Regions from separate parts of the Cytobacillus sp. GQ23 genome, predicted to be linked through region 1. Evidence: a T-box and tRNA genes for the amino acid it is inferred to sense, from the RefSeq annotation. Region 1 holds a T-box; the other holds one or more tRNA genes.
The links. A T-box is a leader RNA that pairs with one kind of tRNA and senses whether it is charged. The one in region 1 lies ahead of trpS (tryptophan--tRNA ligase), so its partner is inferred to be a tRNA-Trp.
Positions count from the first base shown of each region.

Region 2: it has a tRNA-Trp gene. The T-box ahead of trpS (tryptophan--tRNA ligase) is inferred to sense a tRNA for this amino acid. The anticodon was not compared.

Region 1 is NZ_JCAXER010000014.1:100,149-115,485, reverse strand. Features, by position in the region: gene AC6CHU_RS13470 (beta-ketoacyl-ACP synthase III) at 1-89, shown strand, start outside; gene fabF (beta-ketoacyl-ACP synthase II) at 136-1,374, shown strand; gene AC6CHU_RS13460 (DUF2268 domain-containing putative Zn-dependent protease) at 1,539-2,255, shown strand; gene AC6CHU_RS13455 (ABC transporter ATP-binding protein) at 2,428-3,453, shown strand; gene AC6CHU_RS13450 (ABC transporter ATP-binding protein) at 3,453-4,469, shown strand; gene opp4A (oligopeptide ABC transporter substrate-binding protein) at 4,506-6,236, shown strand; gene opp4B (oligopeptide ABC transporter permease) at 6,334-7,299, shown strand; gene opp4C (oligopeptide ABC transporter permease) at 7,312-8,232, shown strand; gene AC6CHU_RS13430 (YuzI family membrane protein) at 8,394-8,609, shown strand; gene AC6CHU_RS13425 (YjbA family protein) at 8,737-9,483, shown strand; gene trpS (tryptophan--tRNA ligase) at 9,509-10,498, opposite strand; T-box leader at 10,610-10,828, opposite strand; gene AC6CHU_RS13415 (peptide ABC transporter substrate-binding protein) at 11,442-13,088, shown strand; gene AC6CHU_RS13410 (ABC transporter permease) at 13,183-14,118, shown strand; gene AC6CHU_RS13405 (ABC transporter permease) at 14,118-15,035, shown strand; gene AC6CHU_RS13400 (ABC transporter ATP-binding protein) at 15,047-15,337, shown strand, end outside.
Region 2 is NZ_JCAXER010000004.1:135,140-150,476, reverse strand. Features, by position in the region: gene AC6CHU_RS05205 (hypothetical protein) at 1-659, opposite strand, end outside; gene AC6CHU_RS05200 (hypothetical protein) at 831-1,019, opposite strand; gene AC6CHU_RS05195 (ParM/StbA family protein) at 1,016-2,185, opposite strand; tRNA gene AC6CHU_RS05190 (tRNA-Asn) at 2,803-2,879, opposite strand; tRNA gene AC6CHU_RS05185 (tRNA-Trp) at 2,913-2,986, opposite strand; gene AC6CHU_RS05180 (hypothetical protein) at 3,142-3,792, opposite strand; gene AC6CHU_RS05175 (hypothetical protein) at 3,803-4,243, opposite strand; gene AC6CHU_RS05170 (hypothetical protein) at 4,248-4,415, opposite strand; gene AC6CHU_RS05165 (hypothetical protein) at 4,391-4,582, opposite strand; gene AC6CHU_RS05160 (hypothetical protein) at 4,690-5,037, opposite strand; gene AC6CHU_RS05155 (hypothetical protein) at 5,034-5,390, opposite strand; gene AC6CHU_RS05150 (hypothetical protein) at 5,422-5,604, opposite strand; gene AC6CHU_RS05145 (hypothetical protein) at 5,702-5,995, opposite strand; gene AC6CHU_RS05140 (hypothetical protein) at 6,231-6,893, shown strand; gene AC6CHU_RS05135 (hypothetical protein) at 7,294-7,467, shown strand; gene AC6CHU_RS05130 (hypothetical protein) at 7,784-7,954, shown strand; gene AC6CHU_RS05125 (hypothetical protein) at 7,998-8,303, shown strand; gene AC6CHU_RS05120 (hypothetical protein) at 8,519-9,019, shown strand; gene AC6CHU_RS05115 (RNA dependent RNA polymerase) at 9,137-11,113, shown strand; gene AC6CHU_RS05110 (hypothetical protein) at 11,295-12,047, shown strand; gene AC6CHU_RS05105 (hypothetical protein) at 12,448-13,794, shown strand; gene AC6CHU_RS05100 (hypothetical protein) at 14,749-15,033, shown strand; gene AC6CHU_RS05095 (YodL domain-containing protein) at 15,080-15,337, shown strand, end outside.

The DNA of each region.
Region 1 (15,337 bases):
GTAAAATTAAAGATGGTGATTTGCTTGTGATGGTCGGCTTTGGCGGAGGGCTAACCTGGGGAGCCATTGCGATGCGTTGGGGAAGATAAGAACACCATTTAATATGGATGACTATTTATAAGGAGCTGCAATTATATGAATAAAAGAAGAGTTGTCGTTACAGGCATCGGAGCTGTATCACCGCTTGGAAATAATACAGAAACGACATGGAATAATATTAAGTCAGGTATTTCAGGGGTAGGACCGCTGACCAGATTGAATGCTGATGAGTACCCTGCTAAAGTAGCTGCTGAAGTAAAGGATTTTAATCCCGAAGATTTTTTTGATAAAAAAGATGCCAGAAAGATGGACCGCTTCACACATTACGCTGTTGCTGCATCCATGATGGCAGTTAAAGATGCAAACCTTCAGATTACAGATGATAATGCGCACCGCATCGGTGTTTGGATAGGTTCAGGCATCGGCGGAATGGAAACCTTTGAGAACCAATATGAAACATTTATGAAGCGAGGATACAGAAGAGTCAGCCCGTTCTTCGTGCCAATGATGATACCGGACATGGCAACCGGCCAAGTTTCGATTTATTTAGGTGCAAAAGGGTTTAACTCTTGTACAGTGACTGCATGTGCCACTGGTACAAACTCAATTGGTGATGCCTTTAAGGTTATTCAGCGAGGCGATGCCGATGCGATGATTTCCGGCGGAGCAGAAGCGCCAATCACAAAAATGTCTGTTGCAGGATTTTGTGCGAACACCGCGCTTTCAACAAACCCGGATCCTAAAACAGCAAGCCGTCCATTTGATCAAAATCGTGACGGGTTTGTTATCGGAGAAGGTGCGGGAATTGTAGTACTTGAAGAACTTGAACATGCACTTGCCCGCGGCGCAAAAATTTATGCAGAAATAGTAGGCTATGGTGCTACCGGGGATGCATATCATATCACTGCACCTGCTCCAGGCGGAGAAGGCGGGGCAAGAGCCATGAAAATGGCTATTGAAGATGGCGGCTTAAAGCCGGATGATATCGATTATATAAATGCTCATGGAACAAGTACCGATTATAACGACAAATTTGAAACATTGGCAATTAAAGAGGTGTTCGGAGAGCATGCCTATAAATTGGCAGTAAGCTCGACTAAATCAATGACAGGACATCTTTTAGGAGCTGCAGGCGGAATTGAAGCCATTTTCACAGTTCTGGCAATGAAGGAAGGGATCCTGCCTCCGACCATTAATCTCGAAAACCCAGATCCTGAATGTGATTTGGATTATGTTCCAAATGAGGCAAGGGAAAAAGAAATCAAAGCTGCAATGAGCAATTCACTGGGCTTTGGCGGTCACAATGCAACAATTGTCTTTAAAAAATATGAATAAAAATAACAAAAGCTGATTTAAGGGAATAACCTTTCCTTAAATCAGCTTTTTGTTTTGATCAACAAATTCCTTATATCTACATATTATCGAGTAAAGGGAGGTGTGGAAATGGGATAGTTAGAACAGATTTATGGCTCGAGGAAGATTTTAATGAACCGGTTAAAATGTGTGAAAAACTTACCGGACCCTTCAATGATGATAATCCCCAAAAAATATACGAGTACCTGGCGGATTTCGGCATGTATACACCTGCACGGTTCAGCAGGCATAATTTCCTGGAGCTTAAAAAGAAGAATGCGTGGGATCTGGCGAAAAAGATTCACGTAAAATATAGGAGGATGTGGGCAGGCCCAGATTGTGATATTTACATCTTCCCGTCTGCAGGCGGCGGACTTTTTTCACGGCAGCCGGGCAAATCAGGAGTTTCATTCGCAAAAATGCTGTTTCTATTTCTCCCTTCTAATATAGACGAAGCTGAACTGGAGGCTTTATTTGTGCATGAATATCACCATGTCTGCAGAATTAACTCCCAGAAAAAAAAACTGGAGGAATACACGCTTCTTGATTCCATCATATTGGAGGGGCTTGCCGAAAATGCAGTAGAAATAAACTGCGGCAAGAGGTTTAGAGGATCTTGGTGCAGCCGATATTCTAAAGAAGAAATCGGGGATTTCTGGGAAAAATTAATAAAACCGAACTTACAACTAAAAAAGAATAATAGGCTCCATCGAAAGATATTATATGGAGAGAGGCCATATCCTCCATTAGTTGGTTATGCTGCCGGCTACGAGATTGTAAGGGAATTCCGAGAGAAAAAACATTTTACTGCAAAAATATCTTTTAATGCTCCATCCGAATTTTTTGTGGATCAAACTTTATAGATACTGAATTCATATACACTTTAAAGTCCTAAAATGTGGGCTTTTTTTTTGAAAAACGATAATGAATATTAATAAAGTTTAAAAAAATCTTGCAATTGTAATAACTTTGTAATAATATTTTAGACAAATAGAATGAATTAACAGAATAATTAAAAAGGTTAGAGGTGTTCCTATGAGCTCAAGTCCCCGTCAACTTAAAGACGCACCTTTACTAGAGGTGAAGAATTTAGAAACTGCCTTTTCCATAGATGGTACATACTATAATGCAGTAGATAATGTTTCTTTTAGAGTTAAGTCCAGACAAATCGTTGGAATAGTGGGAGAGTCTGGCTGCGGAAAATCTGTAATGAGCCTCTCTGTTATGAAGCTCCTGCCTAAAGGCATTGGCAAAATCCGTAACGGCGAGATTATTTTTGACGGTGTACATCTGGAGAATATGACAGATTCAGAGATTAATAAAATCAGGGGAAAGGATATCGCTATGATCTTCCAGGAACCTATGACTTCTTTAAATCCTGTGTTCTCGATCGGGTTCCAGCTCCAGGAAGTATTATTCAATCATATGAAGATCTCAAAAAGGGAAGCGCGGTTAAAAAGTATTGCACTACTAAAAAGTGTAGGGATCTCAAGGCCTGAAAAAATTGTAGATGAATATCCGCATCAGCTTTCAGGCGGAATGAGGCAAAGGGTCATGATTGCCATCGCCATTGCCTGCCAGCCGAAGCTGCTGATCGCTGATGAGCCGACTACGGCACTGGATGTTACTGTACAAGCCCAAATTCTTGAACTTTTAAAAGAAATACAGGAAGTAAATGATATGTCAGTCATTCTAATTACCCATGACCTGGGTGTTGTGGCTGAGATGTGCGATGAAGTAATTGTAATGTATGCAGGGAAAATAGCTGAACGGACAGATGTCGATTCCCTATTCCACAATCCTAAGCATCCATATACCCAGCTTCTTATGGGAGCTATACCAAAAATGGATGTAGAAGTGGAAAAGCTAAGCACTATAAAGGGGATTGTGCCTTCATTAAAAAACATGCCAAAAACAGGTTGCAAATTTGCAGCGCGATGCCCTAAGGCAATGCCGGAATGCCATACAGTTACACCTCTTCTGGCAGAAAATGAAGAAGGACATGAGGTTGCCTGTCTGCTTTACAAGACAAGCCAGCCGAAACAAGAGGTGAACGCATAATGAGTACAGTGCATAATAATACAGCTGTTCTAAAAAAAGATAAAAGCCGCAGTGATGTACTATTAGAAGTTAAAAACCTAAAAACTTACTATCCGATAAAAGGCGGTATCCTTAGAAGGACTGTGGCTGTTGTTAAAGCTGTCGATGATATTTCCTTTGAAATTAAGAAAGGGGAGACATTAGGACTGGTTGGAGAGTCAGGCTGCGGAAAATCAACAGCTGGCCGAACGATCCTAAGACTTCTGGAACCGACAGATGGACAAATAATCTTTGATGGACAGGATATTACAAATGTAAGAGGGACCAGCTTGAGGAAAATCCGCCAGGACTTCCAAATGGTGTTCCAGGACCCATATGCATCATTAAATCCGACGATGATGGTTGGACACCTTGTGTCAGAGCCAATCAGAAATTACAGCAGTAAATCCGAAAAGGAACTGAAACCGGAAGTGATGGATCTTCTCGGAAAGGTTGGACTTCCTGAAGATGCTTACTATAAATATCCGCATGAGTTTTCCGGGGGACAAAGACAGCGTATCGGAATTGCAAGAGCACTGGCTTTAAGGCCTAAGCTTATCATTGCGGATGAACCTGTTTCTGCCCTTGACGTATCAGTCCAATCACAGGTATTGAACCTTTTGAAAGAGCTGCAGGATGAATTTGATCTTACTTTCTTATTTATTGCCCATGATTTAAGTGTTGTTAAACATATGAGTGACCGGATAGGTGTTATGTATCTGGGAGGCCTTGTAGAAGTCGCTGAAAAGGACAGTCTCTATGCAGAGCCTCTGCATCCTTATACTCAGGCTCTGATCTCTGCGATTCCTGAGCCGGATCCTCGCAAGAAAAAAGAAAGAATTATTTTAGAGGGCGATGTCCCAAGCCCGATTGATCCTCCAAAAGGATGTACTTTCCACCCGCGCTGCGCACATGCAATGCCGGAGTGCCAAAGTGTTAAACCGCAATTAAAGGAGGTGAAGCCTGGGCATAGGGTAGCTTGTCACTTATATAAATAGGGCTTTATCAAAAAAATACTTTTCGGGGGGAAAACAATGAAGAAATCAGCATTTTGGCTGCTTTCACTTCTGCTTGTCATGTCTGTATTCCTTGCAGCATGTTCTGGCGGCGGAGAGAAAGCCAGCACTGACAAGGAAAATAAAGATGATGGGAAAGCATCTGGAGAAGTAAAAGAAGGCGGCACAGTAACTTTCGGTTACACACAGCCATTCAAAGGCGTTTTATCATATGCTTATTATGAAGGTGAAGATGATGCAAATGCCCTTCAGTTTATGCATGAAGGTTTACTTAAAGTAAATGATGAGCTTATTTCCGAGCCGAATTTGGCAGACTATGAGCTGTCTGAAGACAATACTAAATTAACTTTCAAACTTAAGCAGGGAGTTAAATGGCATGATGGTGAAGAATTAACAGCAGAGGATATGGAATTTGCATGGTATTTAATTGCAGATCCAACGTATGAGGGTGCGCGTTTTGCTAACGTTGCAATGATCAAAGGTGCTCAAGAATATAAAGACGGAAAAGCTGACAAAATTGAAGGTATCAAAGTAGTAGACGATTATACTATTGAGGTAACAGTAACTGAACCTTCTGTTAACTTATTGGAAAATATTTGGGTTTACCCTGAGCCAAAACACTACTATGGAGATATTTCTTCTAAAGAACTTCCGGACGCCGATCAAATCCGTAAAGCTCCAATCGGTGTAGGTCCTTTTAAAGTGAAAAATATCGTACCTGGTGAAATGATCGAATTTGAGCGTTTTGATGATTACTGGCAGGGACCAGCCAAATTGGATGGTGTGGTTTACAAAATCATTGATGGTTCCCTGGCGCAAGGTTTAGTGCAAAACGGAGAAATCGATGTAATTGAAGCTCCGAAAGATCAGTGGGAAGCTATTAAAGCCCTTGATAATGTAAATCCTGTTGAAGCAGATGCTATGTCCTACAGCTACATTGCTTTTGACTGGGGTCACTATGACACTAAAAAAGGCGTAGTAGTATCTGATAACAAGAAATTCCAGAACAAATCCCTTCGCCATGCAATGGCACATGCCATTGACCGTCAGGCATTTATCGATGGTTTTGCAAACGGCTTAGGTAAACCATTAAACACTCCTTTCCCTTCAGTATCATGGGCTAAGATTGACGATTCAGAAATCAATCAGTACGAATATGATCCGGAAAAAGCAAAGAAATTACTTGACGAAGCAGGCTATGTTGATAAAGACGGTGACGGCTTCCGTGAAGATCCAGAAGGAAAGCCATTCACAATCAACTTTGATGCAATGGCTGGTGCTGAAACTTCAGAAGCGCGTGCACAATTCATCCTTCAATCCTGGCAGGAAGTTGGCTTAAATGCAAAGCTTAACGGCGGTTCATTAAAAGACTTCAACCTGTTCTATGACACTATCGAAGCAGATGACCCATCTGTTGAAACATTCATGGGTGCATGGGGACTTGCTAACGACCCGGATCCAGCAGGCATCTGGCTGTCTACTGACAAATGGAACATGTGGAGATGGTATAGCGAAGAGTCTGACGCTCTAATCAAAAAAGGTGTATCATTCCCTGAAGACTCAAGCAAAGATGTTACTGAACACCGTAAGGAAGTCTATAACGAATGGCAAAAGCTTGTTAACGAAGAATTGCCAATCATTTTCTTCGAACAGCGTGTAGATCCATGGGCGATCAACAAGCGTGTGGGCGGAGTTAAAGTTACACCATTTGGAACTGATGAGTTCCACAAGTGGCACATTGTAGAGTAATAGAATAAAAGGAACCTGTATTCCTTGGTGGAGCTGCTCCTCCAAGGAATACAAGTTTAACCAGCGAATAAATCTTTGTTTGGTAAGGGGAATGGAAATGCTACAGTACACGATTCGACGACTCATAGGTATGATTCCAATAATTTTCCTTATCTCAGTAGTGGTTTTCACCCTGGCAAAGCTTATGCCCGGTGATGCACTGTCTGGAAAAATTGACCCATTAAACTCAGATCCGGAGTATATTGAAGAAATGCGTGAGCAGATGGGATTGAACGATCCTATTCCTGTACAGTATGTCCGCTGGATGAGTGGTGTGGTCCAAGGAGATTTTGGAGATTCATTTGTTCATAAGCGTCCGGTTATGGAGCTAATTGGTGACCGTTTGCCGAACACGATTATTTTAGGAATATCAGCTCTATTAATCACTTATTTTTTAGCTTTTTTAATGGGAAGGTACTCCGGGCGGTTTGCCTATAGTATAGGGGATTATTTAATATCAGCTTTTAACTATTTAGCACTTGCAATACCTAGCTTTGTTGCAGCTTTGGTTGCCATTTATGTCTTTGCCATCAATCTTGGATGGGTTCCTGCCAGTGGAAGTATCGGCAGCGGAGTAGAAGCAGGAACACTGGAATATTACTTAAGTAAAGCAAAACATACAGTATTGCCGGCTATTGTCCTGGGAGCCATGGCTACAGCCGCTTATACACAGTTCCTGAGAAATGATATGATCGAAAGCTCTCGCAAGGATTATGTTCGTACAGCAAGAGCGAAAGGTACGAAAGAATCTGCGATTTATAATAAGCACATTCTAAGAAACTCAATCATACCTATTGTTACTTTACTTGGATTCGATATTGCCAACCTATTTGGAGGGGCAATTATTACAGAAACCATTTTCACATACCCTGGCATCGGTTATTTATTCGTAGAATCAGTTAATTCACGGGATTATTCAGTCATGATGGCTATTGCCATGATGCTGACTATTTTAACGCTCATTGGAAATTTAATTGCTGATTTACTATATGGATTAGTAGATCCGCGTATTCGTTTAAGTTAGGTAGGTGAGAGTATGGAACCATCAATTTCACAGCAAACTTCGCCTGGTTTAGCAGAGCCTGTTAAACCTCCGAAGAGTCAATCACCATGGGCTCTCGCCCGCCGCAAGTTTTTGCGCAATAAAGCTGCGATGATCAGTCTTGTTTTCCTGCTGATCGTCTGTGTAATGTCCATATTGGCAGAGCCGCTGTCTATGCCGGTGGAGGAGACAGCGAAGATTAATTTAACACAGATGAGCAAAGAACCATCCGCAGATCACTACTTTGGCACAGACAAGTCTGGCCGAGATGTCTTTGCCAGAACACTGCACGGCGGTAAGACATCACTCCTGCTGGCATTCTCTATCACGCTCTCTGTTATTACCATTGGTACTATTGTTGGTGCTGCTGCCGGATATTTTGGGGGCTGGGTCGATAATGCTCTGATGAGATTCACAGACTTTATGATGAATTTTCCATTCCTGCTATTTGTTATCGTATTAAAATCCATTTTTATTGAATCCAGTACAGGAACACTCATTTTTGTAATAAGTGTACTTAGCTGGACAGGAACAGCACGTCTGGTACGAAGCAAGGTAATGGCTGAGAAGGAAAATGAATATATAATGAGTGCGGTATCCATTGGATGCTCAGCACCAAAAACTATTTTTAAACACTTGCTGCCTAATGTCATGTCGACCATTATTGTTCAGGCAACGATTACTCTGGCTGCGATGATTGTAGCTGAGACTGGCTTAAGCTTCCTCGGTTTTGGTGTACCAATTAACATTCCAACTTGGGGGAACATGCTTCAGGAAGCAAGGAGCCCGGATGTTTTAACAAGTAAATGGTGGATATGGATCCCGCCTGCTGCGATTCTTACATTAACCATCCTGTCTATCAACTTCATTGGAGAAGGCTTAAAAGATGCTTTCAATCCTAAATCAAACAGATAAGATAACAAAAAACGCCTGTATTCAGGCGTTTTTTGTTGTTTTCAGGCCTATAGCTTGTACATATCCAAACAAATGCTTTCATATACTTGTAAAAACAGGGACTGGGAGTGTGTTTATGGCAGCAGTAAAAACTTTTATGACTCACAAGTATAGAAAAGAACATGTTATTTAGGGCATTTTGGCTTCTAACAGGGTTTGGAGTCGCTGTTTCAGGAGGAGTCAGTGTCATAGGGTATTTAAACCTGCTTACAACTGGACATACATTCAAAGAATATATAAATTTTATCACCCATCGTCCAGAATGCTATTTGCTTCCGGCCGGAATCATTATTATAACCATGAGCATTTATATACCCCATTCAAACGAGGGTGAATAAAGGGCATTTCATTAATTATAAAGAATGGTTATTACAAAAAATGGATTGCAAGTGCAATATAGGAATAAATTTACTGCTTGATGCCCATACTGAGTGACAAATAGTTTGTTGAAGTGGGGGTTGAAAAATGTTGTATCTTCATGATGTTTGGGTGAATTGGTTTGAAGGAGAAGAAAATGGATACAATGTATGCCATTTTCATGAATGGAGAAAAGATGATGGTGTAGAACTGCTAGATCAGGTCCCTCTGCTGAAGATTGACCCGGTGCTTTTTAATTACATCGAAAATGATCTTTCTGAGCTGCCACAACAACTGCTGGATGACATTTATCAAAAAGCTTACTTAAGGAAAAATCATGAACGCATTCAATTGGAATATTGTTTTGTTGTATCAGATGGGACAGGCATATTGGCTGTAGATACAATCGGCTACAACATCCCTATCAGAAAAAGCAGGCTAATACCAAGGCAGGAGCAGCTTGCATATGAAATGCTTGAAAATCAGGAAACGGCAAATTACTCTTTTAATGATCAAACCGCTTTGAAGGAATTCCATATTCTTTCCCCGTCTCCGGATTTGATGGCAGGTTTGACAAGGAAAGAAAGGCAGCTTAAACAGCTGCTGTTTATGGCGCTGGACCAGCTTCATTCCTCTAAAAATGATGCTGAAATCCGTTATTGGTATACGGAGTGGAGTCCTGAGCGCTATAAGAAAATCCAATCAATGAATTTTGAGGAAGCCTGGTATGAATTATTTGATGAAAGTAAATACGGCTGGTCAAGTAAACATGAAAAGTTCTGTGAAAATTTAATTAAAGGACAGCCATTTTTCGAGAAGTTGTGGGAAATGGAGCATGGTCCAAAAGTAAATTAAAAAAAACAGCCCGAGGCTGTTTTTTTTATTTTCTTTTTCGGCCAAGTCCCATGGCGTTTTCCATTTTTTTAATCATTTTATTTGCGGCTCTATTAGCTTTTTCTGCTCCTTGATCAAGTACAAGATCAAGTTCTTCTGATTCCATTAGCGCATAATATCTATCCTGAATAGGCTTAAGTGCCCCAATAATAATATCAGACAGGCCGGCTTTAAAATCCCCGTATCCTTTGCCTTCGTATTCTCTTTCGATTTCCGCAATAGTTTTCCCTGAAAGGATTGAATTAATGGAAAGGAGATTTGATACTCCTGGTTTGTTTTCCTTATCATACTTAACAATGCCTTCAGAATCTGTTACGGCGCTTTTTATTTTCTTTTCGATTTGTTTTGGGTCATCTAATAAAGAAATAAACGCCTTTTTATTGAGATCAGATTTGCTCATCTTCTTTAATGGATCCTGAAGTGACATTACCCTTGCACCTTCCTGGGCGATTCTTACATCTGGAATAGTGAAAATATCATTGTACTTTTTATTGAATCTTTCAGCAAGATCACGGGTTAATTCCAGGTGCTGTTTTTGATCCTCTCCAACCGGAACCAAGTCAGTATTATATAGAAGGATATCTGCAGCCATCAAAGGAGGATAGGTCAGCAATCCTGCAGAAACCGCATCCTTGCCTTCTGATTTGTCTTTGAATTGAGTCATGCGCTCAAGTTCACCGATGTAAGAAACACATTGCATCATCCAGCCTGCCTGGGCATGGGCTGGAACTTCCGACTGAATGAATAGGGTGGATTTATCAGGATCGATTCCAACAGCCAAATATAAGGCAGCAAGACTTCGAATGTTCCTTCTCAATTCCAGTCTGTCCTGCGGAACAGTAATTGCGTGCTGATCAACAATACAAAAATAACAGTTGTAGTCATTCTGCAGTTCAACAAATTGTTTCATGGCACCAATGTAATTGCCTAGGGTAATAGTACCGCTTGGCTGGATGCCGGAAAATATAGTTTTCATGTTTTTCCTCCTTTAATCGGCACAAAAATTCATGAGCAGTCAGGCGCTGAAGGATGGGAATGCTTCCTGTAATCATAAAAAAGCATAAAAAAGAACCATTCATCCCTATAAAATAGGGACGAATGGTCCGCGTTGCCACCCTAATTACTCAAATACTGAGTCACTCTGCCCTATGCAGAAAATGCATAGGTCCCCGATAACGCAGGGAAGCGCCTGAGAAATTCAGAGGCTCAAAAGTCCATTCGATCTACCGGGCTGCCTGTTTGCACCTTCCACAGGCTCTCTGCTGAACCCTCGGTAAATGTACTACTCTTTTTTCATCGCCGACAAATAATTTAATTTAATTTTATTATATAATAAAATAAACTATCCGGATACAAAAAGCAAGTAAATAAAAAGCAATTAAAGGTCATTCATCTACATTGTTTTGAGAATGCATTTTACCAAAATGTGGGTGGAAACTCCTAGTAAAATAGTAAAATATATTAAAAAGAAAAATTTTTTTATTATCGCAAAAATCTTAATTTATAAGACTTTTTGACGAAAAATGTCATACCAGAGCGGATTGCACGTACAAAAAGCCACTTGCAATAAGTTTTTAAACTATTTATAATAAACGTAACAAACATAATCTTTACGAATTTGTTACATTTAAAACAAAACTATATCATTCTAGGTTTCAGGAATATAGTGCATATTGAGTAAGTTTATTGCTTACATATTATAGATTACTCTTTTTAATCTGAATTATCAGAATATAGGGATAATCTATCTTTAAGAGAATATAAACTTGCTTTTTTTGTTGCCTTTTAAATAGTCTGCAAATTTTTTAAATTTAATTAACAGACTATTTAAGCAATATATCTGGAGCGCACAGTTGTGTTTTTTATGATAGGCAAATGGTAAAGAGACTGTTTGAGGAAATTAATAGGGGGTTAATACCGTGAACAAAAGATTATCGATCTTTTTTAGCATGTTGCTTGTGCTAAGTATGTTCCTTGCTGCGTGCAGCGGCGGCGGAGACAATGCTGACGGCGACAAAAAAGGCGGAGATGACAGCGGAAAGTCTGATGTGCCGCAGGAGCTAAGAGTAAATATCAACACTGAACCACCATCTTTAAATCCAGGACTTGCAGAAGATTCAACTTCTGGAACTGTACTTCGTAACGTTTTAGAAGGTCTTACTCGCATCAATCAAGATGGTAAGCCTGAAAAAGCAATGGCAGAAGACATTAAAGTCTCTGAAGACGGAAAAACTTATACATTCACAATTCGCGATGCGGAATGGTCAAATGGTGATCCTGTAACCGCTAATGACTTTGAATATGCTTGGAAATGGGCATTAGATCCTGCAAATAACTCAACTTATGCATACCAGCTTTACTACATCGAAGGTGCAGAAGCATTCAACTCAGGCAAAGGTGAAAAGGATGCTGTTGGTGTTAAAGCTGTCGATGAAAAAACTTTAGAAGTTAAATTAGTAAACCCAACACCATATTTTGAAGAATTAACTGCTTTCTATACTTATCTTCCAGTTAACAGCAAGATTGCTGAAGCTAACCCAGATTGGGCAACAGACGCTGGTGATAATTTCACTACTAACGGTCCTTTCCATTTAGTTGAATGGGCTCACAGTGACAAGATTGTTCTTGAAAAGAGCGAAACATATTGGGATGCTGAAACAGTTAAGCTGGACAGCATTGAAATGATTATGATCAATGATCCTAACACTGAATTATCTATGTTTGATAACGGCGAACTAGATTGGGCTGGAGCTCCAACAGGTGCCCTTCCAACTGACGCTATGCAGGCTCTTAAAGAGGAAGGCCGCTTAGTTACTCAACCAATCGCAGGTATTTACAATTACAAGTTTAATACAACTGTAGAACCATTTAATAATGTCAATATCCGTAAGGCATTTGCACATGCTATCAACCGTCAGGAGCTTATTGATAACATCCTTCAGGGTGAGCAGCTTCCTGCAATGGCAATTGTTCCACCATCAATGTTTGAAGAAAACGAAAAGGGTTATTTCCCTGATAATGATGTAGAAAAAGCTAAAGAATATTTACAAAAAGGTCTTGAAGAACTTGGAATGAAAGATGCATCTGAACTTCCAGCTGTAACTCTTTCTTATAACACTTCTGAGGCGCACCAAAAGATTGCACAGGCAATCCAGGATATGTGGAAGCAAAATCTAGGTGTTGAAGTAACACTTGATAACGCTGAATGGAACGTATTCCTTGATAACGTAAACCAAATGGATTACCAAGTAGCACGTATGGGCTGGTTGGGTGACTTTAATGATGCAATCAACTTCTTAGAAATGTACCGTGACGCTGATGGCGGAAACAACAATACTGGATGGGAAAGCAAAGAGTTCCAGGATCTGCTTGCTAAATCTGCAACAGAAACTGACCCTGAAGCGCGCCAGCAGTTACTGAAAGATGCTGAAGCAATCTTCATGGAAGATATGCCAGTAGCTCCAGTCTATTTCTATACTAACAACTGGGTACAGGCTGAGAACCTAAAAGATGTTGCAGTATCCGGTCTAGGTGATGTCCAGTATAAGTGGGCACACTTCGAATAAAAATAGCTAACTTTACGAAAGGTATATGGGATTCTCAATCCCATATACCTTCGTTTCTGATTAAGGCATTGTAATAAAATGGAGGTGTTTGACAATGGCGAAATATATTGGAAAACGCTTGCTCTACATGATCCTGTCACTATGGATGATTGTAACAGCAACATTTTTCTTTATGCGCATTGCACCCGGAAACCCTTTTGCATCTGAGAAAAAACTTCCTCCCGAAATTGAAGCTAACCTGAATGCTCATTTTGGCTTGGACAAGCCTTGGTATGCACAATATTGGGAATATCTTGTTCGTATAGTAAATTGGGATTTCGGCCCGTCTTTTAAATATAAAAGCCAGACTGTTAACGACTTAATCAATGAAGGTTTCCCTGTCTCATTTCTTCTTGGGATGGAAGCCATCTTTATTGCCGTTGCAGTAGGAGTTCTTTTAGGAATTGTTGCAGCATTAAAACACAATAGATGGCCGGATTACACAGCTATGATTGTAGCTGTATTAGGCATCTCTGTACCTTCTTTTATCATGGCGTCATTCCTGCAATATTTCCTGGCAATAAAAATGGGTATCTTTCCTGTAGCACGTTGGGAATCTTTCATGCACAGCGTCCTGCCAGCCATTGCGTTGGCTTCAACACCAATGGCGTTTATCGCGAGGTTAACCCGTTCAAGCATGCTTGAAGTTCTGGCGAATGATTATATTAAGACTGCTAAATCAAAAGGTTTAAGCAGGGGAGTAATTACTGTAAAACATGCAATCCGTAATGCCCTATTACCAGTGGTAACATATATGGGGCCATTAACTGCAGGTATATTAACAGGAAGCTTCGTAATTGAAAGAATTTTCGGGATTCCTGGACTTGGTGCACACTTTGTAACTAGTATCAACAATCGTGACTATACGGTAATTATGGGTGTAACCGTTTTCTACAGTATTCTGTTGCTTGTATCTATTCTCCTTGTTGACATTGCATACGGAATCATCGACCCACGCATCAAACTTGCCGGCGGGAAGAAAGGAGAGTAATTATGCAGATTTCGAAAGATAAATTTAAGATAGTCGGGACACAGCTCGGCGAAGCTGAGAAAATTTCAAAACCAAGTCTTTCATTTTGGAAAGATGTATTTATCCGATTTCGAAAAAACAAGCTTGCCCTGTTTGGATTAGTATTATTAGCTCTGCTGATCTTCATGGCAATCTTTGGACCATATATGACTCCATATGATTATGCATCAAATGATCTTGGAAATAAAAATCAGCCACCTTCATCAGAACACTGGTTTGGTACGGATGATCTTGGCCGCGATATGTTTGCCCGTACTTGGGAAGGTGCAAGAATTTCTATTTTCATTGGAGTTGCTGCAGCAGTAATTGATTTGATTATTGGTGTACTTTGGGGCGGTATTGCCGGTTATAAAGGCGGACGCACAGATGAAGGTATGATGCGCTTTGCCGATATTTTATATGGTGTACCTTATCTATTATTAGTAATCTTGTTAATGGTTGTACTTGGGCAGGGATTGTCGACTATGATTATTGCCATGTCCATCACTGGGTGGATCAATATGTCGCGTATCGTCCGTGGACAGGTGTTATCTCTTAAAAATCAGGAATATGTCCTGGCTGCCAAAACGCTTGGTGCCAATACAAGCAGGATTATGGGTAAACACTTAATTCCAAATTCAATGGGACCTATTTTAGTCACAATGACTCTTACAATCCCTTCGGCCATTTTTACAGAAGCATTCCTAAGCTTTATTGGTCTGGGATTAACACCGCCGATTGCGAGCTGGGGAACGATGGCTAATGATGGACTTGCGGCTATGCGTTACTACCCATGGCGCTTATTCTTCCCTGCAATATTTATCTGCTTAACGATCTTTGCATTTAACGTGGTTGGCGACGGTTTGCGTGATGCTCTAGATCCTAGAATGCGTAAATAAGGAGTGAGAACATGGAAAAATTGCTTGAAGTTAAAAATTTAGAAGTCTCATTCCAAACATATGGAGGTACAGTAAAAGCAGTCCGCGGAGTCAGCTTTGACCTTCATAAGGGAGAGACGCTAGCGATTGTTGGCGAATCTGGGTCAGGAAAAAGTGTTACTTCCCAGTCTATTATGAAGCTAATACCTATGCCGCCGGGCCGTATTACTGGCGGACAGATTCTGTTGAGTGGTGACGACATCGTCCCAAAAACAGAAAAACAAATGGAAAAGATCCGTGGTAAAGAAATCAGTATGATCTTC
Region 2 (15,337 bases), on a different contig from region 1:
TCCTCATCTGCTTCGATCTTCATCATATCCTTCTGCATCTTAAGCATTTGAGCAGCTCGTTCGGATGGATCGAAGACAACCGTCGTTTTGGATCCCTCTTTATCCTTACGTGTCGAGTTTAAGAGATTCAGTGTCTTGAACTTCTGGGCACGCAGCTTCTCTTTATATTCAGTGAGCGGGTGGAGTTCCTGCCTGCTGATGGCATTCCCCTCTTCATCCACACTCACTACCTGGTCGATGATAAAGTCCGCACTGATGGCCATCTTCTTATCGCATCGGAGCATGGAAATATCAATATCCACGACTTCCTTTACCATGATGGCATCCACTTGCTGCAGTGGGTCCTCTGGATTGATGTTCATGTCATTGCAGTATCTTTTGAATAGATCTTCAATGGCTGCAATCTCCATTGGGCATTTTTCTCCGTAAGGTGCCATTTGCATTTGCTGAAGTTCACATGAGTCTGCATACGGGCATCCCTCTGCCTTGCAGATGATGGGAACGGATGCATACATGCCGTGCTTGGTATTCCGTAGACGTTTAGCGACCTCAATTGCCTGGACAGCGGCCGGATTCTGTGTCCATGCAGTGTGATCAAGTTCTTGCGCATTGACAGAAACAGCTTGCAATCCTGCTTCTGTTTTTGGTCCTGTACTCATCTTTTTTCTTTCCCCTTTCGTTCCTACACAAATAGGGAGATACCCAACTCAATCCCCCAGAAACCAGTCGGTGCTAGATGAGGTGGTGCGGTATCTCCCTTCTTCTATTTTACTAGGTATCAGGAAATTACTGTAACTCGGCCAGAAGGCATAAAAAAAGACAGGACCCTGTTAAGAGTCCTGCCCTGATTGTTTTTGAACTTCCTCGAGTATTTCCTTCTCTTTTCGCTCAATAAGTATCGCTTTCTCTAAAAGCCTTCTCACTTCATAAGGATGATCACTTTTTTTGATGCTCGAGAAGTGTTCTCTCAGGATTTCATCATCATCCCGTATTCGTGCTTGGATCTTTTCGATTGTCATTTTCCATCACCTAAAAACACATGATTCACATACGTAGCAAGAATCTCTTCCGGCTGGAACTTATCCACCAGTGTAATGCATCCGTACATGTAGAAGCCTAATACATTGCTGAACTCTGGGTTTTCAATCACGTTGAATCCCTGTTTCTTCCGGGCATCGAATTCTTCCTTTAGGTATTCGGCAAACACATAGGCACCGCCACCTGTCAGGATGATCGCTTCCAATCTGTTGGTTTCATTGCCCCATGCATCCAAGACTGCTTTAGCGACGGTCTTGGCTACTTCCCTGGATGCTTCCTCTACTTGCTTGGAGACATCATGGTCCTTGCCGGCATAGAAGACTTTCCCTGTGCGAATGATCGTGTCCAGGTCTTTGTCTGTCGCTTCGAAGGAATAGCCGAACTCATCAAAGTGAACAACGAGCTTTCTCTTTAAACGCTTGTACACTTCTGTCACGGCCACTGCAGATCCACTCAGCATGGAATCTTCTACAATAACCCCTTCCTGGAACAAGGCGAAGTCACTAGTGAAATGGCCAATGTCGATGACACCCAGGATATTTCGGGCATTGACTGATCCTTTTAAGAAGTCTGTCGGATCAAAGATAAACTGATTATGAGTAACGGCGCCTTCCGGCTGACGGATGACCTCTACTCCTACCACGTTAATCTTCTTGGTGATCTGTCTTTCACTGCTTAAGTGAAATGAAACGGTGAATGATCTATTCAGAAATGATTCCAAATGGTCTCGGATGGATAACTCATAATCATCGTTCGGAAGTCCAGTCACGATCACCACATCATACTCTCCGCTTTCATGAGGCACACCCAGAGCAATCCCTGTATGGAATAGAACCCGGCTGATTGGATCACTGGCACGATCCCGTATTTGTGTTCTCTTGCTGCCGCTGCTTGGGACATCCAACGCTTTCTTTCCGACGAAGTATGTTCCTTCCTCTGTGCTGACGACTAGATTGTCATGAGAGATAGTGTTAAAGTCAAATAGCTTATTAGTAGGCACCTTTGCTCCTGCCAAGGCCGCACTTGGAATTACCTGCGCCTGAGGGAAGCTGTTGGACATCCACTTTAATTGTCCGAACCCGATATCGACTGCTACTAAGTGGGGCATTGAAACCGTGGTTGCTTTTGCTGTTTTTGCTTTCGCCATTTTTTACTCTCCTCCAATTTAAATGTCTCATATGTATACATTTGGATAGTTTGTCTAACTAAGGATAATATTACTACATTGATAGAGTCATTGCAATGAAAAACATTAGGAAATCTAGTATTCGACAAAACTAGTATTTTTCCCATAAAAAAAGACACCTTGCTGTGCCTGAGCAAGATGCCTTTCCCCCATTCAATTGGCGAAAGTATTGATCATTGGGATTGAGTGTGTACCCCACACCCTAAAAAACACAAGAGGTAAGGAGATGTGAAAACCCTCTCATGTTCTTTAGGGCAGGGAGTGCCTGCCTTGTTGGAGGTGTCGTACAAATAAATGGGTTTAAGTATAAGCGTCGAGTTCGTCCGATGAGGATTCGCACCTCATTCCATGGTAGGCATGTGCATTAACTCCATATGCTATTCGGACCAAAGGTTGCAGAGGGAAAAACCTTATTACAGGATCAAACCCCTCTGCTGAAAGGAGCTGCCATTTTGACCATGGCAGTTGGTGGGCTTACCAAACCCATAATAGAAGTTCTCTTGAGGAATCGAACCTCCCCTCTCTGGCGACATCATACGACGATCCAGAGCGTAACACCAATTCACTAGAAGAACATATGGCTGACCAGGCAGGGCTCGAACCTGCGACCCTCGCATTAACAGTGCGATGCTTCTACCGACTGAGCTACTGGTCAATCTCGGCTAAACTAATCTCAACTCGTCTAAATTGGCACAGGCTGCTGGAGTTGAACCAACACTGGCGGTTTTGGATACCGCTGTTCTACCGTTAAACTAAGCCCATATAAAGGGGTGCATTTCTGCACCAATCAATGCTTCGAGGAGATGCACATTTCGGAAGAATGTACACTGTAAATCGGAAAAATAAACCACCCACTAATAATATAATACATTATGAAATGCATTACAATAGTTTTCTTTAAATTTCTTGAACTATCTTTAAATTTCGTAACTAAACGGCGGCAGGTTCTCAAGTGCCAGTCGTTTCTCACTCGGGAAGTACTCATATCTCATGTGCCCTCGAGTTGGCGGCTGTGACTTGGCATCTACAAAGATCCTGGTGTCCGAGCCTTTGAACCATCTCTTTCCTGGTGAATCTTCAAATCCTTTAAGAGACCCCACGCATACAATATGGCGAACACTCTGAAGAAAAGGAATAACATGATCATTCGTCATGAAGAACTCAAATTGAACATGATCAAATTCATCAAACATTAACTCCCCGTTTAACCTCCGGCCTCTAATGCTTGTAAACTGAGATAATGCTTCGACTGAGACTCTTCTTCCGTTGGGGTATTGAATTCTTGCCATTTGTCTTGATGTAGAAACGTCCACTACTTCAAGGCTCAGCTCTACAACCAAATCCAGCATCATTCTAATAGAATGACTATGCTGCACAAAGATAATGCAATCGTGCTCTGATCGTGCGGCTCTCAACGCCAGGTTATACGTTTTTCCTGTTCCCCTGCCAGCAAACACGCTAATGGTGCGTTCTCTTGATTCATGAAAGCTTGCCCACTCCGTTTCATAAGGAAGCGGCTCCACTCGTCTCGGCTCATCTATCTGCCTATACTCTGCTACTAATTCCATGATTCTCTCCTTAATCCGGAAGCATGACGTAATCTTCTGCTTCCATATCCTCTAACGTCATATGAAACAATGCCTCTGAGTGCTGGTCTGGCATCCTTCTCATGACTCCTTCTTCGCTAAGATACAGATAGGACGCCTTGGACTTTCTTGTGATGGTATCCGTAACAAATGGGTTATGCTTCTCCTCTGGATAAGCTTCCCCGATCCATTTGTCTCTTGAGATCCTCTTGCCTGCTCTTACTAGCATCAAAGCAATGTAAAGACTATAGCGTTCAATGAATGAAAAGCTGAAGGAGGTAGGCATGATGAACAATCGCTGCTGCATGTTGCTCGCTTGCCAATGTTCCCAGATCATGTGCTTCTCTTCATCAGTGATATCTTCATCTACTTGAAGAACGTACACGCCATGCACCTTCACTACTTGGTCTAAATAATAATCAATCAGTTCCATGGGGTTACGTCCTCTTTCTTAAATCCTCAATGATCTCATTTCTTTCCTCGACCCATTCCTCTGGGATTACACAGCGTGCTTCCAGGTATCTCCTGATGGCAGCATCCAGATTATCAAGACGATCCTCCTGGACTATAAACTTCGGTGTTACGCCTGCTGGTGGCTTTTCCATTTTCCATCCTCCTTTTCAAGCAGATGCTTCTCTGCTTCCTGCCAGTTCTCAAAGATGATCTTGGTCACACCATCAAATAAGTAAGCGGTCACGCCAGCACTGGTATTCCGAAACTTCATGAAGTGTTTCCTTCCCATGCTGCGCACCCGTCTCTCTAAATCATTCATCTCTTTCTCCTTTCAAGAAAAACGCCCGCCGGCGGCAAAGCGTCCACTAACAATTAGGCGAAGCCCGCTCGCCAGATTTTTTTCGTAAGGTATCTCCCTATGTTCTACTAAGGTTGTTCCTTAAGTATCGGGACCATCTTGATATCGAATTCCACCATTGTGTTAGGATTGATCCACGCATGTAAGGCCAACAATGCTTTTGGAATCTCCACCAGGTCATCGATCTTTCTATACATTTCTATCGTTTCTTCAATAGTCAGTTTGATTCCATCAACCTTGGGATGTCTACGGCCATCTCCATGCACGATGACGAATGATCCGGTCATGTCCATTTCTAAATACAGACTAACATCTGAAATGCAATTGTCACTGTCATCATAGCCGACTACCTCTTTGATGATCCCCCAAATGTCTAGCGCCTTTGGATAAGAAGGGAATGGCTTGTTCGCCGTCATATTCCTGTCTCTTTTCTTCTATTTCTATCTTCTTGAAATTGACGGTCCAGCCTCTCTTCTTCTTTTTCAATACGTGTAAGGAATTCCTCGATTACCTGCTCTGAGTAGACTTTATTCAGAACTTCTTCGAAACCTGTCATGGTTTCTGCTAACCGAGCGGCTTCTTCCTCTTTTTCTCTCAATTTCTTTTCCAGTGCTTTCACATTATCGTTTTTCTCTGATATCAGTCGATGTGTGTCTGTAATGCCTTCGAGTATATGAATCATCGGAACATCTTTTGAATCCGGTTTTATTCCACAAATGTGCATAGCACTAAATGCTCTGATCACTCTTTCTATGTTTAGCTTGCTCATCTTCTCATCTCTCCCTATTCATTTCTAAATACTAGACTGTGAGAGTCTCCCCTGTTGACATCATCACTTCTAGTTCAGCTCTCGCCTTTTGGAGTTGCCGTACCTGTTTCTGTTTGTTGATGTACAAGCGGTCCAGCTCCTTCATCTCTGCATGGACTGCATCCAAATCATCCGTGACCATCTTCAGCATCTTTTCAGCAAACTTGTTTTCCACAACTCTCACTCCTTTTTGTAATGCCTTTCATGATATAGTATAACATGGGGAAATTACTTATTGAAGAGATTTTGCACAAAAATAAAAAAGCACCCTTTCACGAGTGCTCTCCATCTTTTCTTTTTTCCCCTTTTTCAAGGGCATACCTCTTGTACAGCTCAATTTTCTCTCTATAGTAATCCATCGATCTAATCAGGACCATAGAGATCTCATCTGGGAGTTTCTCCTCAGGAACCCACGTGTTAACGAAGTTTCTTTCGTGCTCCAGTTCCCTGACTAATTTCATCCAGAAGTTGTAATGAAACTCGGGATCCCTCTCCCTATATTCCACTTTCAATTTCCCTTTCAATCTTTCAGGTATTGGAATTTCACTGAGCTTCCTGTTCTCCATGTACATCTCCTCTTTCTTTTTTTACTTATTCTCAGCATGCCCGCACTTTCCCTAAGTTTTTCCTATATAGGCGAATTTTTATAAAAAAATTTTGCGAGGGGTACGTGGTATTGTATTGGATGCCCTATACGGCGTTCGGTGCCCCACCCCCTCGAGCAGGGTATGGCGCTCGAGTGGCGGTAGCCGCAGTAAGCCCTCACCAATTGGGAGGCCACGGCATGAAAGGAGAACGATCATGACAAAGTTCAAGCCAGCATTCGAAGGACAAACACGCTGTGAGTACAAGAAAGGAACAGTACACCGTTGTGCAGTAGGAACATCTGCAGGTGAGAAGTTGTGCACGCAGCATAAGAAAGCGACCCCTATCACGGAACAGGGCGATAGCCGTACTAACACAGCATGGGGCACTATCAAGTCCACTGTTAACAACACCCTTGCATCTGCAGGCGCTGCGGTAGCAGCTATTACATCTAACATTACTAAGGAGGAATCTACTATGGAAAAGAAAGGTCTATTATCAACGATCAAGGCAACTGTTACATCTGTTAAGGAAAGCAAGCTATACAAGTGGATGAAGCGTCAGGTGTCATCCCTTGCTCATCAGAAGGCAGCCATTGCTGTAGGATCCACATCTGCTGTAGTGGGTGGTCTATTCACGGCATCATGTGGTACTGCGTTAGCAGTGGGTGCTGCGGTAGCAGCCCTTATCATAGCAGCCGCTCATGCGATGACGAAGAAGAAGGAGCAATCCCTTTCTTATAAAGCCATGTTATCTGACATGGGTGTAGCGGTAGCTACTGTAGCGGTTATGCCTGCTGTCCTATTCGTGGCAGCCTATGTAGGACTGTATGCCACTGTATACGGTGCTATCCTTCCTTACGCTATCATCGTAGCCTAACCCGCTCCGGTGAGGGCTTTGTATATAAGGGCTTCTATATAGCACCCCTGTGATAACGGCAGGTGTATAGGACTCCCTTATATAGACCCCTATGCTGATGGCAGTATGCATCAGGGGGTGATATGACAACCTTGCACGATTCCGTGTCCCGTAGTGGGTGTGGCACGGAGGGATCTCTTACACCCGCTCATCTTTACACGCTACTGATACTGCCCTGGATGGGGTTAGTGGACAACCCACGTATCAGGAGGACGTTGAAAGGAAGGATGTCTATATCCGTACATTAATAGACTCACCCGCTCCATTGTTCGCTTGTGACAGTGGCAGCGTCTTCCCCGATAGGGGTCCATATAGAGTCAACTTACTATAAACACGAATAATCCACTAGGAGGAATAGAAAATGACAATCGAAATCGTGAAATCTACAGGTGAATACTTAGGCCACTGCCCGCAGAAAGGACACATCTACAGCATGCCTGCCGGGTATGACAGCGAAGGTAATCAGAAATACGCTATCGTCTCCCTTATCATGGGAGGCATCAATACACTACTAGTCTATAGTGCTAATCACTAATACTCAGAGGCTCTCTATGAGGGCCCTTCACCAGAGGAGGTCATCTATACACCCACCTATATATGGCCCCTTCTTGTGGAGGGCATCTCCTGACGCTCACCGTCACCCCTCTCTGGACCGCTCCTGTCTCGTACAGTAAAACCCTTGGTAATCTTGCAAAGGTTGCTGTGCGTGCCACAGGACAGCCAGAGGGGGCACCGGCACGTACATTTCCACATAATCAGTGGTATCAATTTGGGGTTTTCCCCAGGTGTAAGGGTGCGTGTGTGAGCCTGTCGAATATGCAAATACACTAAACTATTGGAGGAATTTAATCATGACAAAGTTATTCGCTATCGAAAAAGGAATTCGTAAGACGGTATTCACTACACTATGGAAGGCTCTTGATGTGGAGTCTGTTGAAGATCTAGTGTTCCTGGCTAAGATAGGATCCCTTACTGTATTGGGAGCCGCTGTCTTGTATTTTGTCCCTTTCTTCTTAGGGTGATTAGTAGATAAGGTGTTAATTAAAAAACGAAAGGATGATTATGATGTTAGGAATCTTTAAACGTAAGCGTGCTGTTGGTGTAGATGCCGCTCTTGAATGTGTTGTTGGGAATATCGGTGAGTATCTTAGTTCAAGAAAGGAGACTGTTTTGGATGAAGCTTTCTCTCTACTGTTTAAGGTAGTTCAAGAATGTGATGAACATGTACAGTCTCAGTTGAAGCCTATCATGAAGAAGTATGAGGAGTTAGTCTCTTCTTCTATAGGGATCTATGATGGCTTTCTGTATATGGCAGCACAAGTGATTAATTACTGTTTGTTATATATGCGTAATGGAGGTGTTCTTAGATGAAGGTGTTAAGGGGTCATGTTCAGATAGCAGAGGAAGTAGGTAAGTTATTGCTTATGGTTCTCTATTATCTAATGCTTCGTCTATATGCTATCTGTATTAAGAAGTAGTCTCTCTTTCTATTCATTTATATAGTAACCGTTTCTGTAGGTTTCTTTTTCTTTTGGCCGGCCCACTTAGTGTGAGGTCTTATTTTAATTACATTGGAGGAATATATCATGAATAAGTTTGTTAAATTTGGTTTGCTAACGTATGGCGCATTGGTGGCTGTTAAGACAGTTCAGGTTGTAGTGAGTAATCGTCGTTTATCTAAGCAAGAGATGGAAGTTCTTCACGGATATCCTGTAATGCGTGACACTGGTGTCATGAAGAGTATGGGCGTAAAGATTGCTGCAGCTATGGTCTTCACTGATGGCAGTAAGAAGATAGTGATTGATGAGCACTTCTTATCATTCCCTGATCATGTTCAGCAAGCGATCCTTGCTCATGAAGAAGGTCATGTGGTTCTTGGTCATTTGGATTCTATGAATCACATGAACTCTATCAAACGTTCCCTTATCTCCGCCACCGGTCGTGTCCAGGATATTGAACTGGAAGCTGATCGCTATGCTGCTGATAAGGTAGGCTCTGCTGTCATGGTCGATGCTCTTTCTCACCTTATGCAAGTGAAAGGTGTTAACAAGAAAGAGTTGTCTCGTCGTATCTCTGCACTTCAATAGTATCTATAAATGTCTGAATCTTCTGTCACTGGTCTGTCCGAATGGTATGTGATGACGTTAAACCTATGCTGCCACTATATCAAACTAAACTAATATAAACTAAGGAGGACATTTCACATGTCTAAATCAATCAACGTAATCAACCCAATCCAATCTGTATCTCAAGTAATCGAAAAGCTTTTCACTTTCCCTGGTATCGGTCCTAAGACAACTGATCTTGTAATCGAAGCGGTTGTTTCTGGTAAGAATGTAGTGGAGATTATTGAGAATCCTGTTGAGCTTGCTGGTGTTGCTAAGAATCGTGTTCACGTATTCAAGAAATTCCTTGAGACTTACCCGCTCCCTAAGAAGCTTCGTCGTATTAAGAATATCCGTGTGATTGTTGCACAAGCAGATCTTGAGACTATTGGTGATGACCTTGTATCAAAACGTAATTACTCTGACTTCGGTCTTGTAGGTGAAGATAAGATCTCTGGTTACAAAGAAGTGTCAGGTTCTTATGCATTTGAAATGCTTGCACCTTTCAATGATGCTACACCACAGATGGTAACAACTAAGAAGATGATCGATGGACAGATTGTCACTCGTGAAGTATATGCATATGTGTTACCTCATGTGTTCTTCATTGACTTGAATGGTGATGCTGAAGGCGATCTTGAGAAAAAGCAAGCTATCATCAAGCAAGGTATGAAGTATATTGACCATGAAGGTGTGGAACGTACTGTTCTTTATGCTTTCCGCTCCCCTTCTCAAGAAAGACAAGTTCAAGTTGTTGGTACAGCTTCACATATCGTACATCCAGTTGATGCATTGAATGCTGTTGGCATGAATCCATTTGGTTTCGCCAAGGTTGCTGGTGTCGATGAAGAAGGCAAAACTATCTACAAGATTGATTATGTTAAAGCCATGAAACGTTTTGGATTAACATTATCTAACTCTGTTAAGTTCAACTTCATCCGCTTCGGTACGGATGTCACTAGACATGAGAATGGTGATATCACGATCAGCGGTGGAAATGTAACTGTTCGTGTTGTTGAGGACACTTACTCTGTTGTGAAGCAAGGAATGTTTAAAGCATTTGGCAAAGAGACTAAGAAAGGCTGTATCTTTGACGCTGCTGATCATCATGTCACTCAGGTTGCTGGTGATGGAGAGTTCTTTATGAATACTCGTGTTCATAAGATGATCAACCAGGAATCAGGTCGTCCGACACAGAATGGCATTGGACGTCTATTCAATGGTGCTATCAAAGGGGATGGTGTTCACGTTTATAATCTTGGCAAATACTTCTCTGAAGATATTGTGATACCTATGTCTGCTTTCAAGTCATCTCCTGATACATTAGAAGAGATTCTTGATAGCTTAACCTTACAATATCGTGTTGCTCTTTTCGGCACACCTTCTAAATACAAGAAACTATATGTGAATCTTCCTTATCAGTTTGTACATGGTATGAAGCTATCTGCTGAGACTATGATCAAACTTGTGCAGCCGCACCTTGATCGTGTGAAGGATATGCTTAAAGATCCTGAACTTATCAAGCAATATCTTGGTCTTGAAAAGCTAATGATGATGGAGGATTTATCAGTTGAGGAACAAGAAGAGGCTTTAGAATCTACTCTTGTTTCGACATTGACTACATTCTTGCACTATTCTCCGCAGTCATACAATGACATTTACTTAAAGGAGAAAGCATTGGTATTACTTCAAGAACTAATCAAGCAATGGAAGGCTGGCGCTATTCCTGTAGAAGCTAACTATCGTTTCTTAGTAATGGATCCTTATGCCATTCTTGAAGCGTACAAGTCTCGTGGTACTAAGCATGAAATCCGTAAAGATGGGAAGCTTTACGTGAATCCAGACAAAGGATTAAAGGCTGGTACTGTGTTCATGGTAGATAAAGATAGCACTTCTATCTACACTGGCCCGCTTGCACTTGCTCGTAATCCTCAGATGACTAAAGGTCAATCTCGTGTGGTTAAAGCGGTTGCTCCACAGAATTATGTTGAAGCTGCTGCTAAAGGATGCTTTGATGGAATGGTGATCTTGAGCTGTCATGATTTTAATGCGATTGCTCAAGGTGGAGCTAAGTAATATTGGCTCCCTGCATGGTGACATGCAGCCCTGACTTGTAAAATCAGGGATACCTCGTGAACATGTATTTACATGGTGTGTAATCAGCGTTTAGTATTGAGTAGGAAATGACTCATTAATGATTATGCTAATAGGGGAAGCTAAAGATAATTGTCATATAAATTACTTTTGAGGTGATTTTATGGCAAAGCGAATAATGGATAAAACAGTCTTATATCAACGATTAAAAGACTTTGTTCTTTCAAAAGATGGTTTTCTTTTGTCTGAATCTTATGTCAATGCAAAGCATAAATACTCTATCAAATGTACTAATGGACACATCTTCGAGATGACAGCTGATAAGTTGTTTAGTCGTGGTGATTGGTGTCCTTTTTGCGCTGGTCGTTATGGTGATTTCAAAGAGAAATATAGGCATATCATTGAAGATTTGAACAATGGCATAATGGTTTCTGATTATTATAAAGCCAATGTTCATATAGATATGTTCTGTGATAAAGGTCATTTCTTTTCTATGGCTCCTCATAATCTACTTAAGGGCAAATGGTGCCCTGACTGTAAAATGAGTCATGGAGAAAAGGCTATTGAATACTATCTCAAAAAGAATCATATTTCATACCAGCGCCAATATACATTCGATGATCTAAAGGGTGATGTACATTATCTCCCCTTTGATTTTGCTGTATTTAGAAATGATATGCTGCATTGCTTAATTGAATACGATGGTGAACAACACTTTAGGCCACTTAGACATAGCAAGAATAAAGAAGAGAATATTGCTAAATTTAAGAGGATCCAGGCTAATGACAAATTAAAGGATGATTATTGCGAGTTTAATAATATTAACTTGCTTCGTATTTCATTCTTTGATGTTGATGAACGTCGTATTCATAATTTATATCGTGATATATCAAATATTTTAGATGATTATCTATGACAATTATCCATGCTAATCTCTATGCCAAGCCAACTCTTGTTGGAAGGTTCACAGACTATCGAAAGCATAGCCAGGTATGAAAGACGACTTGGTGAATAAGCGAGTAGAGTACACTAGAAGTGAAATTCTTTTAGTGGAAGTGCGAGGCTCTCATATATCGTATATGTGAGATGAAGATATAGTCGGGACAGGGAGTGTGCTTTGCACATGCGTTGTGAAAACAATGCCCTGTTTGGATTTCGATGGTGATACATCTATGGTTATGACACAACCAGAGCTGATTGAAGCAGTTGAACGTGCTTGCAAAGCAGCTCCAGCATTCTTAGATATCCACTATGTTGAAAACAAGGATGGGTCTTTCACGTTTGGCGACGGTTGCCCATTCCCTGGTACAGCGGACATGTCTAAGTATACGTTCAAATTCACTAAAGAGCAATATGATCGTCAGTTTGAATTGAACATGTATCATACTTCTCTTGAGTATGTGGCTGAGACTCTTAAGCCTAACCGTATTGGCGAGCTTACTGATTTTGCTACAAAGATTGCAGATGCTGTGCGTGTATTGAACTATAAGTTCATGGATTTCTATAAGGCTGGCAATGAAGCAGCTGCAAAGCAAATTCTGAATCGTACTAATCAACTGGAAGAAATGATTGATCTTCTTGCTTGGGTTCAGTCATGGGAAATTGACCGTGCCAAGCATGGTGGTGCCTATGAAGAAGCATTAAAAGAAGAGCTTTCTTTCATCGAGAATCCTCCTGTTGAAGTGTCTTACACTGATCAGAAGACTGGTAAACAACTATGGTTTACTCCAGATTGGATGGCTTACCGTAAAGGCAAGACAGTCAATGGATTCTCTGTACAGCAGACTAACTCTGTTCTTTCCCTTGTTCATCAGCACATTGTTAAATGGGAAGAAGAAGTATTAGTTGGTGAAGTGAAGGCTATGCGTGCAGATGTTGCTGGCAATAATCAATTAAGCTTCCTTTCTTCTAATATTGAATTGCCTGCAAGCGATATTGAGAAGTATGGTTTACTATCATCTGTTAAGCGTGTGAAGAATAACTATAACTTTGCACTTAAAGCTGCATATGAAAAGCACAATGCTGATCTATCTGCTATGGAGTATGTTTCATTTGAAAATGAGACTGCGAAAGAAAAGAAAGAAATGGAATTAAAGCGTATGTTAAATGATGCTTTGACTTTTGCTGTTGATAAAGCGCAAGCTGAGTTGATGGAGCTTTCTAATGAATATGATCCAGCTCAAATCGGTCTAGTAGCTTATCAATTGGTTTACACTGTCTCTCCTTCTAACCGTGGAGCAGATGTTAACAACCCAGCTCGTGGCTTAAGCTTCCCTTGGACTGCTGCGAAGCATCAATTATTAGCGGCTTTCCGTGTTGCATCCAATAATACAAATTCTTTAGTTGTGGCGCCAAAGGTTAAAGTATTTGATGATCTTGAAGTTAACAAAGTTAATATCGGATTGTTCACTCCTGGCTTTGACGGTTTGAATATTGCATCTATGATTCAAAACTGGAGCAATCATATCGCTGTTAAAGTTGAACAAGATCAAGATGGCAATATGATGCATCATGTGTACGTGAAGAAACAACGTGTAGCTTCTGTATTCCCTGAATACATTACACGTTTCACTGCTTCTAATGCTTTCCTTGCACAAGTGAAAGATATTCAAGTAAAAGGCAAGTCCATCACATTCAACCTTGTTAAAGTAACTCGTATGTAATCATTATTAGTTGGCAGCTAACGGGCATGAGGGATTATTCTCTCATGCCTGGGCTGGTGTCAATTACTAATGATGAAAGGATGGATGATGATGGATCACTTGTTTTGTTTGTTTTCATATTCTGTTGAGCCTACGGCTACCGTGTACGGTCGTTTCTCCTGCGGGCCACTCCCTCTTTCCTGCCACGCCACAGTGGGTCATGGATTCTGCAGAAGAAGGATGCTTATCATGTAAGCCTATTAAGAAAGATTCTATCACCTTCGGCATCTATCATGTTGTATGTATCCTATCTCCCCTAATATTCCCCTAATGAATAGAAAGGTTTTAGAGAGAGTTTGCCGTTAGGATGGTCCTTTAGAAAAGGGCAGACTTCCCCGAGGTGGTAGCAGTCTCCCAACACTAAGACCTTTCACTTAGGTTGCCTATCGAGGAGGTGTGCTACCGTCCACGCTAGTCTTCTTCGCTATCCGCTCGTCAAGTGGATGCGACCAGTGGTCTAGGTAGACGCTGTTTTGTATCAGGCTTATTTTTTCACTTACAGGAACTTCCAATATTGTGAACGTTATCTGACAATGAATGCTCTCACTGGGGATGCTTTCAATGTGTGCTCACTATCATTATATACCGGCAAAAGGTGGGGAAATTCTACCTTGTTCAAAAACGTTCACAAAGTTGTCACAAAGTGTTCGTATCTTCTTAATGATAAGCGAACACTTTATTTCCAGATATACCCTGCCACTACCGTGGCGTTTAGATGAAATAAACTCTCCTTTGAAAGGATGTTATATATGGAAGATTGGATTCAGTTAGCAGATGACCTGTTCACGATTGATATCTCTGACACTTGTTCGAGTTGCAATGAATTATATGCAGATTGCGAGTGTCTCCCCTTTTAGTCTCGGCCTGCCCTTACCAGGGCGTTCTTGTGAAACTATATCTGGAAGGATGATTAGGATGAATGATTTCTGGAGTGAAAAACATATATGGCTACAAAATGGTGATATGACGGAAGACAATGAAATGGTGGCTCGTATCGGTGGATATCACTATGTACTTGGAGAAGGCAAGCACCTGTTGAAAGGCAGCGGCGGCCGTAATCACTATATCAAGTTTACTTCTGGTCCTCATGCAGGTAAAGAAGTCATGTGCAATGATTTATGGCAACAAGGCAAGATTGATTCTGAATGGCTTGACCGCTTGCCGGATAATGCTGTGTGGAATCACGTATTGACTTATTAAGAGGGCCTTCGGGTTCTCTATTTTTATTATAGGAGTGATATCACTAATGAAATACACCATCTTTCAAATGCCCGCCTCCTTATGGCATGCAAATAACATCATATTTAATAATAAGTCCCAGGTGAAACGAATTCATTATGTTCCAGTATATACTGCTGATCTTCCTTATAGTACCCTGGAAGATCTTGAACTTTGTGACCTACTCTTTGAGCAATTCAATGTCAATCACCCCGTGAATTATGCGTCTCGTTCTATGTCTTCTGGTGATGTGATTATGATTCAAAGAGAAGATTCAATAAAGTAT